DNA from 2 places in the Sporolactobacillus sp. KGMB 08714 genome. Region 1 is predicted to be linked to the other one. Evidence: riboswitches for the same ligand, from Rfam matches in the RefSeq annotation. Region 1 holds a riboswitch; the other holds the start of a gene.
The links. A riboswitch is a leader RNA that binds a small molecule or an ion and turns the genes downstream of it on or off. The one in region 1 is predicted to bind fluoride.
Positions count from the first base shown of each region.

Region 2: it holds a riboswitch for fluoride, as region 1 does, so the genes downstream of both, Q6A92_RS04570 (respiratory chain complex I subunit 1 family protein) here and Q6A92_RS16975 (MutS-related protein) in region 1, are expected to answer to the same signal.

Region 1 is NZ_JAUUBW010000046.1:4,067-9,371, forward strand. Features, by position in the region: gene Q6A92_RS16970 (MutS-related protein) at 15-1,544, opposite strand; gene Q6A92_RS16975 (MutS-related protein) at 1,522-3,072, opposite strand; fluoride riboswitch at 3,149-3,211, opposite strand; gene Q6A92_RS16980 (histidine phosphatase family protein) at 3,691-4,368, opposite strand; gene Q6A92_RS16985 (DUF190 domain-containing protein) at 4,558-5,193, opposite strand.
Region 2 is NZ_JAUUBW010000008.1:43,262-48,566, forward strand. Features, by position in the region: gene Q6A92_RS04560 (hypothetical protein) at 1-211, opposite strand, end outside; gene Q6A92_RS04565 (Nramp family divalent metal transporter) at 311-1,573, opposite strand; fluoride riboswitch at 2,017-2,079, shown strand; gene Q6A92_RS04570 (respiratory chain complex I subunit 1 family protein) at 2,455-3,402, shown strand; gene Q6A92_RS04575 (hypothetical protein) at 3,430-4,053, shown strand; gene Q6A92_RS04580 (proton-conducting transporter transmembrane domain-containing protein) at 4,059-5,305, shown strand, end outside.

The DNA.
Region 1 (5,305 bases):
TCCTGAAGCAGCAATCAGATTTCATTCTGCTTATCCTCTTCATCTTCTGCGGACGTCTCCGGCTTCTGCTGCTCGCCGAATGCCCGGTTAAACAGGTCCAATCCGTAACTCGTCCGCCTCGGCAGCCCGTATTCCAGCCGAAAGGGGCGTTTGCCGTCGGCCGTTCGCTGCGCACGCATAAAGACAGCCTCATTCGGCAAGTGTTCCTGTACAAGCTGCGTATATTCATACTGATGCGTCACGCCAATCACTGACACACCGGCATCGATCAACCCTTTTGTAATCTGATAATGGATCACCGATCCCTCATGCTCATTGGTCGAGGCGAATGATTCATTCATGAGAATGAGCGAATGGCTTGGCATTTTATCCACCATTTCATTCATCCGCTTCAATTCCTCATCCAGCCGCCCGCTGGCCACATGATCGTCCTCCTCCCTCTTGAAATGTGTGAACAACTGCCTGAAGGGACGCGTCCGGAATTCTTTTGCCAGGACAAACATGCCGGATTGCGCCATTAGCTGTGCCTGACCTAAGCTGCGCAGAAACGTCGTCTTTCCGCCCTGATTGGCTCCGGTCAGGATCAAAAGATGTTTTTCTTCCAAATCAACCGTATTTCCAATGACATGATAATCCGGATCCAGCAACAGTACAGCATTTTTTAAATCTGTTGCTCGTATTCCGTCAGAAAAGACCGGAAAGGCGCAGTCCGTCCGATTGAACATTTGATGCAGACGGACGACGCCTGTCAGCCAGGCAGCCTGTGCTTCCAATTCGGCAAAAAAATCACGCAGTGTTGCATCGATAACCAATAACGTTCGGGCACTTTCATAGCTGATCCTGTTTTCATAGCGCCCGAGCGCTTCCGCTGCTCCATCATCCCGGGGCGGAATCTCAAACGTCATCCTGCTCGCGTTCAGGTGAAAGCGCGCACTGATTTTTGCCCACGTTTTATTTGAAAAGTCGAGTTCCCGTTCACCCACTTCGGTACCGAGATCGGATCCAAGCCGTCCCGAGAAACTAAATCCATGATGATTCAGCATCGTCCGAATTAATGTCTGCATCCCGGAAAGACCGTCTCCGCCAAAATATTCATGCATCCTGTCAAAGAAATGACAAAAAGCAGGAGCGCTGTCCAGAGTGATCCTTTCTTCTAATTTGCAAATCTGAATAATTCCCTGTAAATAAAGATTAATTGTTGCTGCTTTATTCGATAGAAAATAACTGGCCGATTCTTTTCCCATCGACCAATCGCGGTGCCGGACATTGTGAAGGGTCGATTGCGCAATTTGATAGAACTGAGAACTCAAATTTTCTGTCCCGATAGCGGTTTGGACCGTTTTCTGTCGATAGAGCAAGGCATCGGCATCCATTATCGGATGAAAGAACCCTCTCAGCAGGACATGCCGGATAAGATCGTCTTTCTCACTGGCAGCATGAAGAACAGGTTCCAATTCAAGATCCTCAATAACTGATTGTTCGAACGCATCCATTTTCCACGAGGCAGACCAGCTGTCCGACTTATCCAAGAGACAGACTTTCATGACGAATCCTCCCTTTCACCTGATCTGCAGTCAGATGGTACTTATCCAGTAACGAAATCGCATAAGCCTGGCCGTTCAGTCTGGCCCGGATCACTTTAAACGTTCGCTCGGAAGAGTCGGCTGCGACCTGGCTCATCATCGGCACCGTCCCGGGCAAGCGGCTTAAGCTTTCCAGAAAAGTCACATAGATTCCGTGTGCGCCTTTTTCACGCAGCATCCTCAGCGCATACGTCCCCATCTTTTCCGCATCCTGAGCCGTCGTCGATGAAAATAATTCGTTCATGATCACAAAGCTTTTCCGATCGCTTGCCTTGACAATGGCCTGCAGCCGATCAATATCGGCCGCCAGAAGTCCCGTTTGCCATTCGGCACTTTCCTGACGCTGGAAGTGGGTAAGAACATGAGGACGGATGCTTAATCGTGCCGAAGATCCCGGGATCGGCATCCCCAGACTAAAAAGGTAATAATTTTCTCCCGCCATCCGTGAAAAAGTAGTCTTCCCGCCCTGATTCGGACCGGAAATAATTATAAAATCCTCATCTGATTTTAATAAATAATCATTGGTTATAAGAGGAGTCGCAGAGCCGGCGAGTTTGGCAGCCAGCTCGATATCAAAACTATCGTGCACAAATTCGTCATCACCGGCGGCTACAGCCGGCGCAGTAAACCGAACATGCAGCGACTCGGCAATCTGTCTTTCAAAATTGTTAACCGCCAGATAGAAATTCAGTTCTTCAGTCACCCGTTCGAGGACCGGGTCCACGTCATCGCAGTACTGATTATAAAAATCCCGCACCCTCTTGAATGTCCGGGGGAAAAGCTGGGAAAGTGCATGCAGAATCATTGCCTGGAGATTGTTCACACCCCTTTCGTTTTGCAGCGGTTTGATTTCCTGTAAATTCAATGCCTGCGGAGGATCATTCAGCAACGTGCTAAATGCTTTTCTTAAAGATTCATTCAGCCCCGGATTGCTATGATCTGCTTTCGCCACTGTAATCAGCTGTCCGTTAACTACGATCCGATAGCGCAACGCCTTCAGACCCGCCATAATCGCGTGTATGTCCGATCGCAGGCGAATGATCTTTTCCGAACGGACATAGGTTTTCAAAAAATCGATCAGTGCTTTCAGGCCCCGGCTTTTCGGTGCGTCTGCCGTCAAATCGTTCAGAAACCGGTCAATGGCTGATTGATTGTGCTGGAGAGTCGTCACCAATTGATAACCTTGAAGCTCCGGCAGGTAGCTGTGCCTGAGCTGTTCCCGTATGGTGCGGTCTAAGGTCATCTTCTGTTCAAAAACGGCCACATGCCCGGCGATTGCCTTCTCTTTAAAATCTGAAAAAACGGCCTGCCGGTATCGAATCGTTTTCGCATCTTCAACCGGTTGATAAAAAAAATCGAGAATCGGATGTGCGGTTTGCTTCTGTATTTGACCGAAGAGTTGATCTAAATGCAGATCGGTATAGACATCAGCCGTTTTATCACATAATGGCGGGGGCGGGACAAAGGGGAACAATAAACTCGTCAACATGACATGCACCTCATTCCTCAATAAAGTCCAATCCTTTATTCTTCATGCAGGTGCAAAAAGACACCTGCCCTTTTAAAACAAGACAGGTGTCATTAACGAAATTCGTGTTTTTACGGTGGACGCCATCACCACTAATAAGTTATGTTTACTATATCATCTTTCAGCTTTTAATTCAATTTATATATCAAAAACAGAGAAGGACTGCCTGCGCCCCATCCTGCACGGCGGTACGCAGGAAAATTACCATACACTGATGCAATTTCATCAATGAGCAGCAGAATCAGATGCCCCGCGTACCCTGCGTAATCCGAAAAACCTCCTAGTCGCGGAACAAGTCAGCCCTGCTGCTTAGATTTCCACCAAATTTTTCCAGGTTCTCACAAACGCCGTTCTGTCAGCCCTGTACAGAATAGCCGAATGACTCCTTTTCTGTCTAATGAAGCGGGAATTGTCCGATGAGACCATTCACCTCCGCCATAAACATCGCTCCCTATTGCCTGCCGTACCCTTTGACAAAAGTGGCGGCTATCCATGCAGCTGTTTCAAGGGTTACCGGCATCTGTCTTATAGCCGCGGTGCCCGGCGATCGCTTCAATCGATCATCCATGCGCCCCTTCCTTATTGCTCCGTCTGCCGATTTTCTGAGATGCCGGTTTGGTTATAGGCCAATAAAACCATTTGCGTGCCTGTTCGTGAAACGATTGTGACACTGCCGGTGGATGGAATCGATGGAACGGGTACTTGGCCGGTCACTCGCCAAACCAGCGCTCTCAGTACAGTACTGTGAGTAATGACTAATGCATTGCCATCGGCCGGCGTCTGATCGCCAATCTGTCTGAGTCCCCGCTCATAGCGTTCCCAAAATTGCGCGCTCGTTTCCGCCAGCTGATCCGGATCATTCTCATGCAATAGATTCTGTACATCATCCGGCGTATAATCCCATTGTAACTCCCCGCCGTCAATCCCTAATTTATTCCTGATTTGTTGCCACGCTTCCCGTTTGCAGCACCCTTCAAAACCTCCGTAGAAATGCTCGCGGAGTTCCGGCAGTACGACTAATTCCGGGCGAGCGGCGGCACGATTTTGCTGCAGAATCAATTGGCCTGTCTGTTCGGCACGGCTGGTATCGCTTGAATAGGCAGCTGCGAACTCAATTTCTTTCAGAAGATGCCCTGCATGTTCGGCCTCGCGTATTCCACGCTCCGTTAAAGGTGTGCCGCTCCACCCCTGAAAACGGCCCAGTTGATTAAAATAGGTCTCACCGTGCCGAACGAAATACAATTTAATCGTTTTCATAACGATTTTCTCAGCTCCTTTCAGCCGCCACGCTGGAGAACGACGATCTCAGCCACGGATAAGAGACACGCCGTAACCTGGCGGATCAGAAAAATGTTTTCGTACATCCGCTGCTTCTTTCAGCGGACCGCCGCTTAGGATATGGTCCTGCAAAAACGGCTTCCAAAACTTCGGACTGCCGCTCAGCCGTCATTTATTGACAATCAGATGAATCGGTGTCGTAAAAACGGCTCCTTCTTCGACAACATCGGCTAATCCGTTTAATAATTTTTTTAAGTGATCGGAAGACACAACAGATTCGATCACAATCGGCATCTTCTCACTTAGCGTAAATAATTTTTGCCGGTGAATGATCCGGTCCTTGCCATAGCCGATGATTCCTTCCGTCATCGAGATCCACATAGCCTCTTTTTCTTGAAAAAAGCTGAAAACTTTGTCATATTCGCCCTTTCTAAACCATGAATTTTCCTCCTTCGTGTACACTTTGACGGCAAAATAGCGATGTTCATTCAAATCTCTTTCTTCCATTCCCCTTGTCAGACTCATTTGTCCGTGCTTCATGCGCCTTTGTATCTCAGGAACGATGGCTTTAATCTGTTCGTTGTCAGCGACTGTTTCAATAATAAGCGCCAAATCGTTAAACAGCTGATCCTCAAGAATACTGATATGCGGCATCCCCTGATGATCAAGATTCATTTTTCCCCGCCGAATCGTCAAACCCGGGAATCCTTTCTCCCACAAGAAATGCTGCAACCATTGAGAGAAGCGCTGAGACCCTTCCGTCTCCGCCATTTCTCCAATCACTATCCGCAACAAGCTTTGCATGCGAAGCATCCTCTTTCCCGTCATGAAAAAATTTAATGGGACAGCCACTTACTCAGTAAAATAATTCGTGAAACAGAGCATTGATTTGAATTTTCCTGACGAGTCAAAGACT
Region 2 (5,305 bases), on a different contig from region 1:
TGCTTTGATTGACTGAGAGTAAACGTGTCATTTCTCTCTGAAAACATTTTCTTTTTCTGCGTAAATGGATGAACTGAGCAGCAAGGCTGTCCGTATCAACCTCTTCTTCCCGTGCGTCTTTAACTTTTGTCCGCTGCTCACCCAGATATATTTCCCATGGCTTTTTAGCCTTTACTTTTCCTGTATAACTGAATTTCGGACGGGAATTCATCTATTACACTCCCTTCTCATACACACGATCCGGCTTCTGATAAAAACCCCCGGTATGAACAGTGCCAGGGGAGGAACAGACGATAATACAATTTTTTGATTATCCGAAAAATGTCTGATAGAGAAGAAAAACGTTCAGGCAAATCACCACACCTGCAATCGCCCATGCTGTCGCCGTAGTCAGTGTGCGGTTAACCAGTTCTCCCATAATTCGTTTTTTACTTGTGAAAATAACAAGGGGGATGATAGCGAGAGCTATGCCGAAGGAGAGAACCACCTGGCTCATCACCAGGGCCCCTGTCGCATTCGCACCCGAAATAATAACGGCTAACGGCGGGACCATTGAGCAAACGCGGCGGATAAAAATCGGAATTCTCTTATGAATGAAACCTTGCATCATGATGTCGCCGGCCAGTGTCCCGACGGATGAGCTCGAGAGGCCTGCCGAGAGCAGCCCGATGCCAAACAGGATTGAGGCGCTCGGCGCAATAAAATTACCAAATTGTTTAAAAGCAACATCCAGATCCGAAATCACCATGTGACCGTGAAATGTTGAAGCAGCAACTGTCAGCATAATCGCATTAATCAATCCGGCAATAATCATCGCGATCAGAATATCGACCATTTCAAAGTGAAAGATTTTCTTTTTCTCACTTGCATTTTTACCAATGACTCTCCGGCACGTCAGACCCGAATGCATATAGATCGCGTGAGGCATCACCGTTGCTCCCAAAATGCCGGCGGCAAGCATGACACTGCCCGCCCCCTGAAAATGGGGAACGAACCCGGCCATGAATGGCGCAAACTGTGGCATGGAAAAGGCAATTTCACAACTGAAAGCAATAACCACAATAAAAACCATTGTCGCGATCACCATTTCAAGTGGACGGAACCCTCTGACTTGAAAGGCAAGAATGAGCAGTGCACAGATCGCTGTCAGAACTGCCGAAGGAATCATGGGCAGTCCAAAGACGAGATGGAAACCAAGAGCAGCGCCAATAAATTCGGCCAGGTCCGTCGCCATGACCATAATCTCACCCTGTATCCAATAAAAGATCGCAACGCCTGGTTTCCACTCGTCCCGTAAAACTTCCGGAAGATTGCGCGAAGTGGCAATTCCCAGCTTTGATGACAAAGTCTGAATCAGAATCGCCATCAGATTGGAAACAATCACCACCCATAGCAGCAAATAACCATACTGTGAACCGCCTTGAATGTTCGTTGCATAGTTACCCGGATCAATGTAAGCAACTGCTGCAATGAAGGCGGGTCCGACAAATGGAAGTGCCTGTCTCCAGCCTTTTTTCGTCCCAATAGCTGTTTTAAAGGATTCAGAATGCTCTCGTCTCTTAAATTTTGACACAGCCCCGGCTGCAGATCCATTGTCAGTTGCCGTTGCACCTTCCTTGTAAGACATTTATTCTGGCCTCCTATTTGCTTAGTGAATATTTGTTTCTTTAAAGAAACTTTTATTCCTGTACTCAATATAATCTGCCTTCGCCTAAATTGCAACCCTAAAAGATAAAATTATTTTCACAAATAAAAGCAGTGAGCAAAATAAACTTGTTCATTGCTTTCAAATAGTTCATATTGTCTTCTTAAGTTGGAGCATCAACAGGAAAATAGAATGTTATCATTTAAGTTCGTGACCATTTATGTGACTACATCCTCTTTCATAATTTTTCATGTTTCTTATAAAACAACTTTCATTGATTATCAAATTTAGTGATTACCCTTGATATCATTTAAAGTTTTTCTGTTTTGAAAAATTTTTGACAGATCATCGGTCAGACATTATAATTACTATACGTAATTGGTGATGGAGCTCACCCTAACGCATGAATGAATGCTAATGGCCCCTATTTTAATCTTTGATTAAAATAGGGGCCATTTTTTTCTTAAAATCGGTTTTCCAGAAAATGTTTCATGTGCAGCACTCCATGCGAGCTCCTAACCCACTGTTTTAGGTATAGCTTTTACCCTATTTTCTGTGGAAATACTTTTCAGGGAGGAGAAGAGTCCGGTGTTTATCAAAAAAGTAAAATGTTTTAGCTTGATATCGAAAAAATGATTTTCATTTTCACTTGAGGCTGTTCACTAAAAGGCAGTTAAGAGGGCTATAGGCTATAGTCCGCCGTTTATGTCGCAGTCCCTTGATCCGAGGAAGAACAGTTTCAATTTACAGCGCAACGTCCGGCCTTCGGGTCCTTATTTATCATTAATCGTTACGAGGGGGTTTACCTTGTGGTTCATTCTCTTCAGGAAGCCGTTTTTTTGCAGTTGCTTCAGTTATTGACCGTGCTGCTTCTTGCCCCGCTGATAAGCGGAATATTAACTCGCTGGAAAGAGTTTGTGCAGGGAAAGAAAGGGCCGAGTATTTTTCAGCCGTATTGGAACTTTCTAAAATTATTTCATAAAGAACGCGTCGTCCCTGATTCGGCCGGATGGATTTATTCTGCAGCCCCCTATATTTATTTTGCGGCTCCGCTAATCGTTACCTTGCTGATTCCGGTCCTCACGGCGTTTCCTCTCTTCATGGCTTTTGCCGGAGATATGCTGTCCGGAGGGTTCATTCTTGGCCTGGGGGGCTTTTTTCTGCTCGCCGGAGCGACCGCCGGAGGAAGTCCGTATGCGGGAGTAGGAACGACACGCAATCGTTTTGTATCGCTTTGTACCGAGCCGATCATGTTTCTTGTCCTGCTATGCGTCGGATTTGCCGCACATTCAACGGTTCCTTACAATGTGACAAAGACGATGGGCGGTATGTTCTTTTCTCCGATTCATATCTTTCTCTTTATCGCATTTTTTATGATGCTGCTGGCTGAAGCAGGACGGATTCCTGTCGATAACCCAAGTTCTCATCAGGAATTTTCGATGATCGATGCCAATCGCGTTTATGACTACAGCGGACCGGATCTTGCACTGATTGAGTGGGGCGGATCCATGAAATTTTTTGTCCTGTCCGTGATCATGATGAATGTCATTTTCGGTCCCTGGGGGCTGGCATCTTCAGCGACGTTTCTCGATTTGCTGACTGCAGAACTGGTTTTGTTCTTCAAATTTTTGATCCTGGATGCATTAATTGTCTGGATTGAGTCTTCCATCGGCAAACTCCGGCTGCTGCGTATCAGTGAATACCTCGGCGTTGCCGGTACATTTGCTCTTTTAGCGGTTATTTTCAGTTTAACTTAAATTACGGAATATGGAGGAAACAGCGGAATGGATTTAATTCCATCATGGGTCAATGTGGCCTTGATTTTATTCACGGTATGGATCGGCGTTGTCCGTGAAACCCGGCTGGCGATGACTGGTTATATTCTGCAAGTGGTCAGCCTGCTGGTTCTTTATCTCTATCAAATTTTCCAGACCGGCGAGTCCGGTGCTTTTATCGGATGGAGCGCTCTGCTGATCATCCGGTTGATCGCCATTCCGATTCTGATTTATTCGTTTCTGAAAAAAAGCTGGTGGCATGACCGAGTAACCAGCGACTTAATCGATGTCCGGAAAGCCGTCCCTCTCTATGCTTTCCTCGCCATTTTCGGATTCATGATGGGACGCGGGACAGGAGACTTCATTGGAACCGCCGTCAGTGTATTGCTCCTGGGCATCAGCATTGTTCTGCTCAAGCATGATCCGAGCAAACAGGTCTTCGGTATTTTGTCCGTAGATGCTGCCGGAGATCTCATGGTTATTTATTTTTTGAACCGTCTTCCCTTGTTTTTTGAAATTCTGATCTATCTGATCATACTTTGGTCGGCTGTCTGTATGGTCATACTGGTCAAATCGATTGAAAGACGTACAAAAGTACGTTCTGTCAAACAATTAACGAATTTGAAAGGATGAATGGCGTGCTTGAGCTACTGCTCTTTATGATTCCGGCTGCAGGAATCCTGTTGACACTTTTGCCATGGACAAAAGCGCGGGAAATTGCCGCTTTTCTTGCAACACTTTTTGTGGCGCTGGTCCTTATTGTATTTAAATCAGGTGCATGGATAACCGCAAAAGGGGTATGGCTTGAAATCAACCAGTTTGATCGCCTGAGCCTTGTCGTTCTCATGATTATAACGATCGTCGGGCTGACCTCTGTCGTGTATGCGTCGGGATACCTAAACCTGTCGGCGGATAAATATCAGCTGACAAATCGGAAACACATGCGCTTTTTCTTGCTCATCATGCTCTTTTACTTTTTTCTATTATGGACGCCGATCGTTCATAATGTCATTCTTCTTTGGGTATGCATTGAAGGAACTTCTCTGGCCTCCGTTTTTTTAGTCGATTATGAAAATACGACCGGAACATTTGAAGCAACCTGGAAATATTTGATCATGATGGAGATCGGCGGTGGGCTGGCACTGGCCGGAACGGTCATTATCCTGATGGGAAGGCCTGCCGGTCTCGGATCATCGTTATCCTGGCAGGCTCTGATGACGGCCGGCCACAGCATCCCTCCCCTGAATTTAAAATTGGGATTTGCATTGATTGTTGCAGGCTATGGGATTAAAGCCGGGCTGGTTCCTCTGCACTCCTGGCTTCCCGATGCGCACAGCATGGCCCCGTCGCCGGTCAGCGCGATGCTGTCCGGGATTAAGATCAATATCGCTCTTTATGGGATCTTGCGTTTCTATGATATTTTATCCGCTAATGGGCAGATATCCTTCGCTGCTTTCCTTCTCCGCTGGACGGGAATTCTGACCGTTCTGGTTGCCATAGCGATGACGGGCGTTCAAAAAGACTTTAAAAGGCTGTTTGCCTATTCCAGTATTGAAAATATGGGGCTGATTGCTTTTGGCTATACTCTGGGGACGTTCGGCGTATACGGCGCCCTGCTGCAGATGCTGAACCATGCACTCATCAAACCCGGCCTTTTTTTCCTTTCCGGCAACCTGCTGATCCAGTATCAAAGTACGGAAATCAGAAAGGCAAGAGGCATTTTATTTCAAATGAAATGGTCCGGTCTGCTCCTTGTTCTGCTGATGCTGGCGATTGCCGGGGCACCGCCTTTCGGTTTATTCCTAAGTGAATTCATTATTATACTCAGTGCACTGCATGAAGGCCTTATCTGGATGGCAGTGGTCCTTGTAATTCTTTTGGCCAT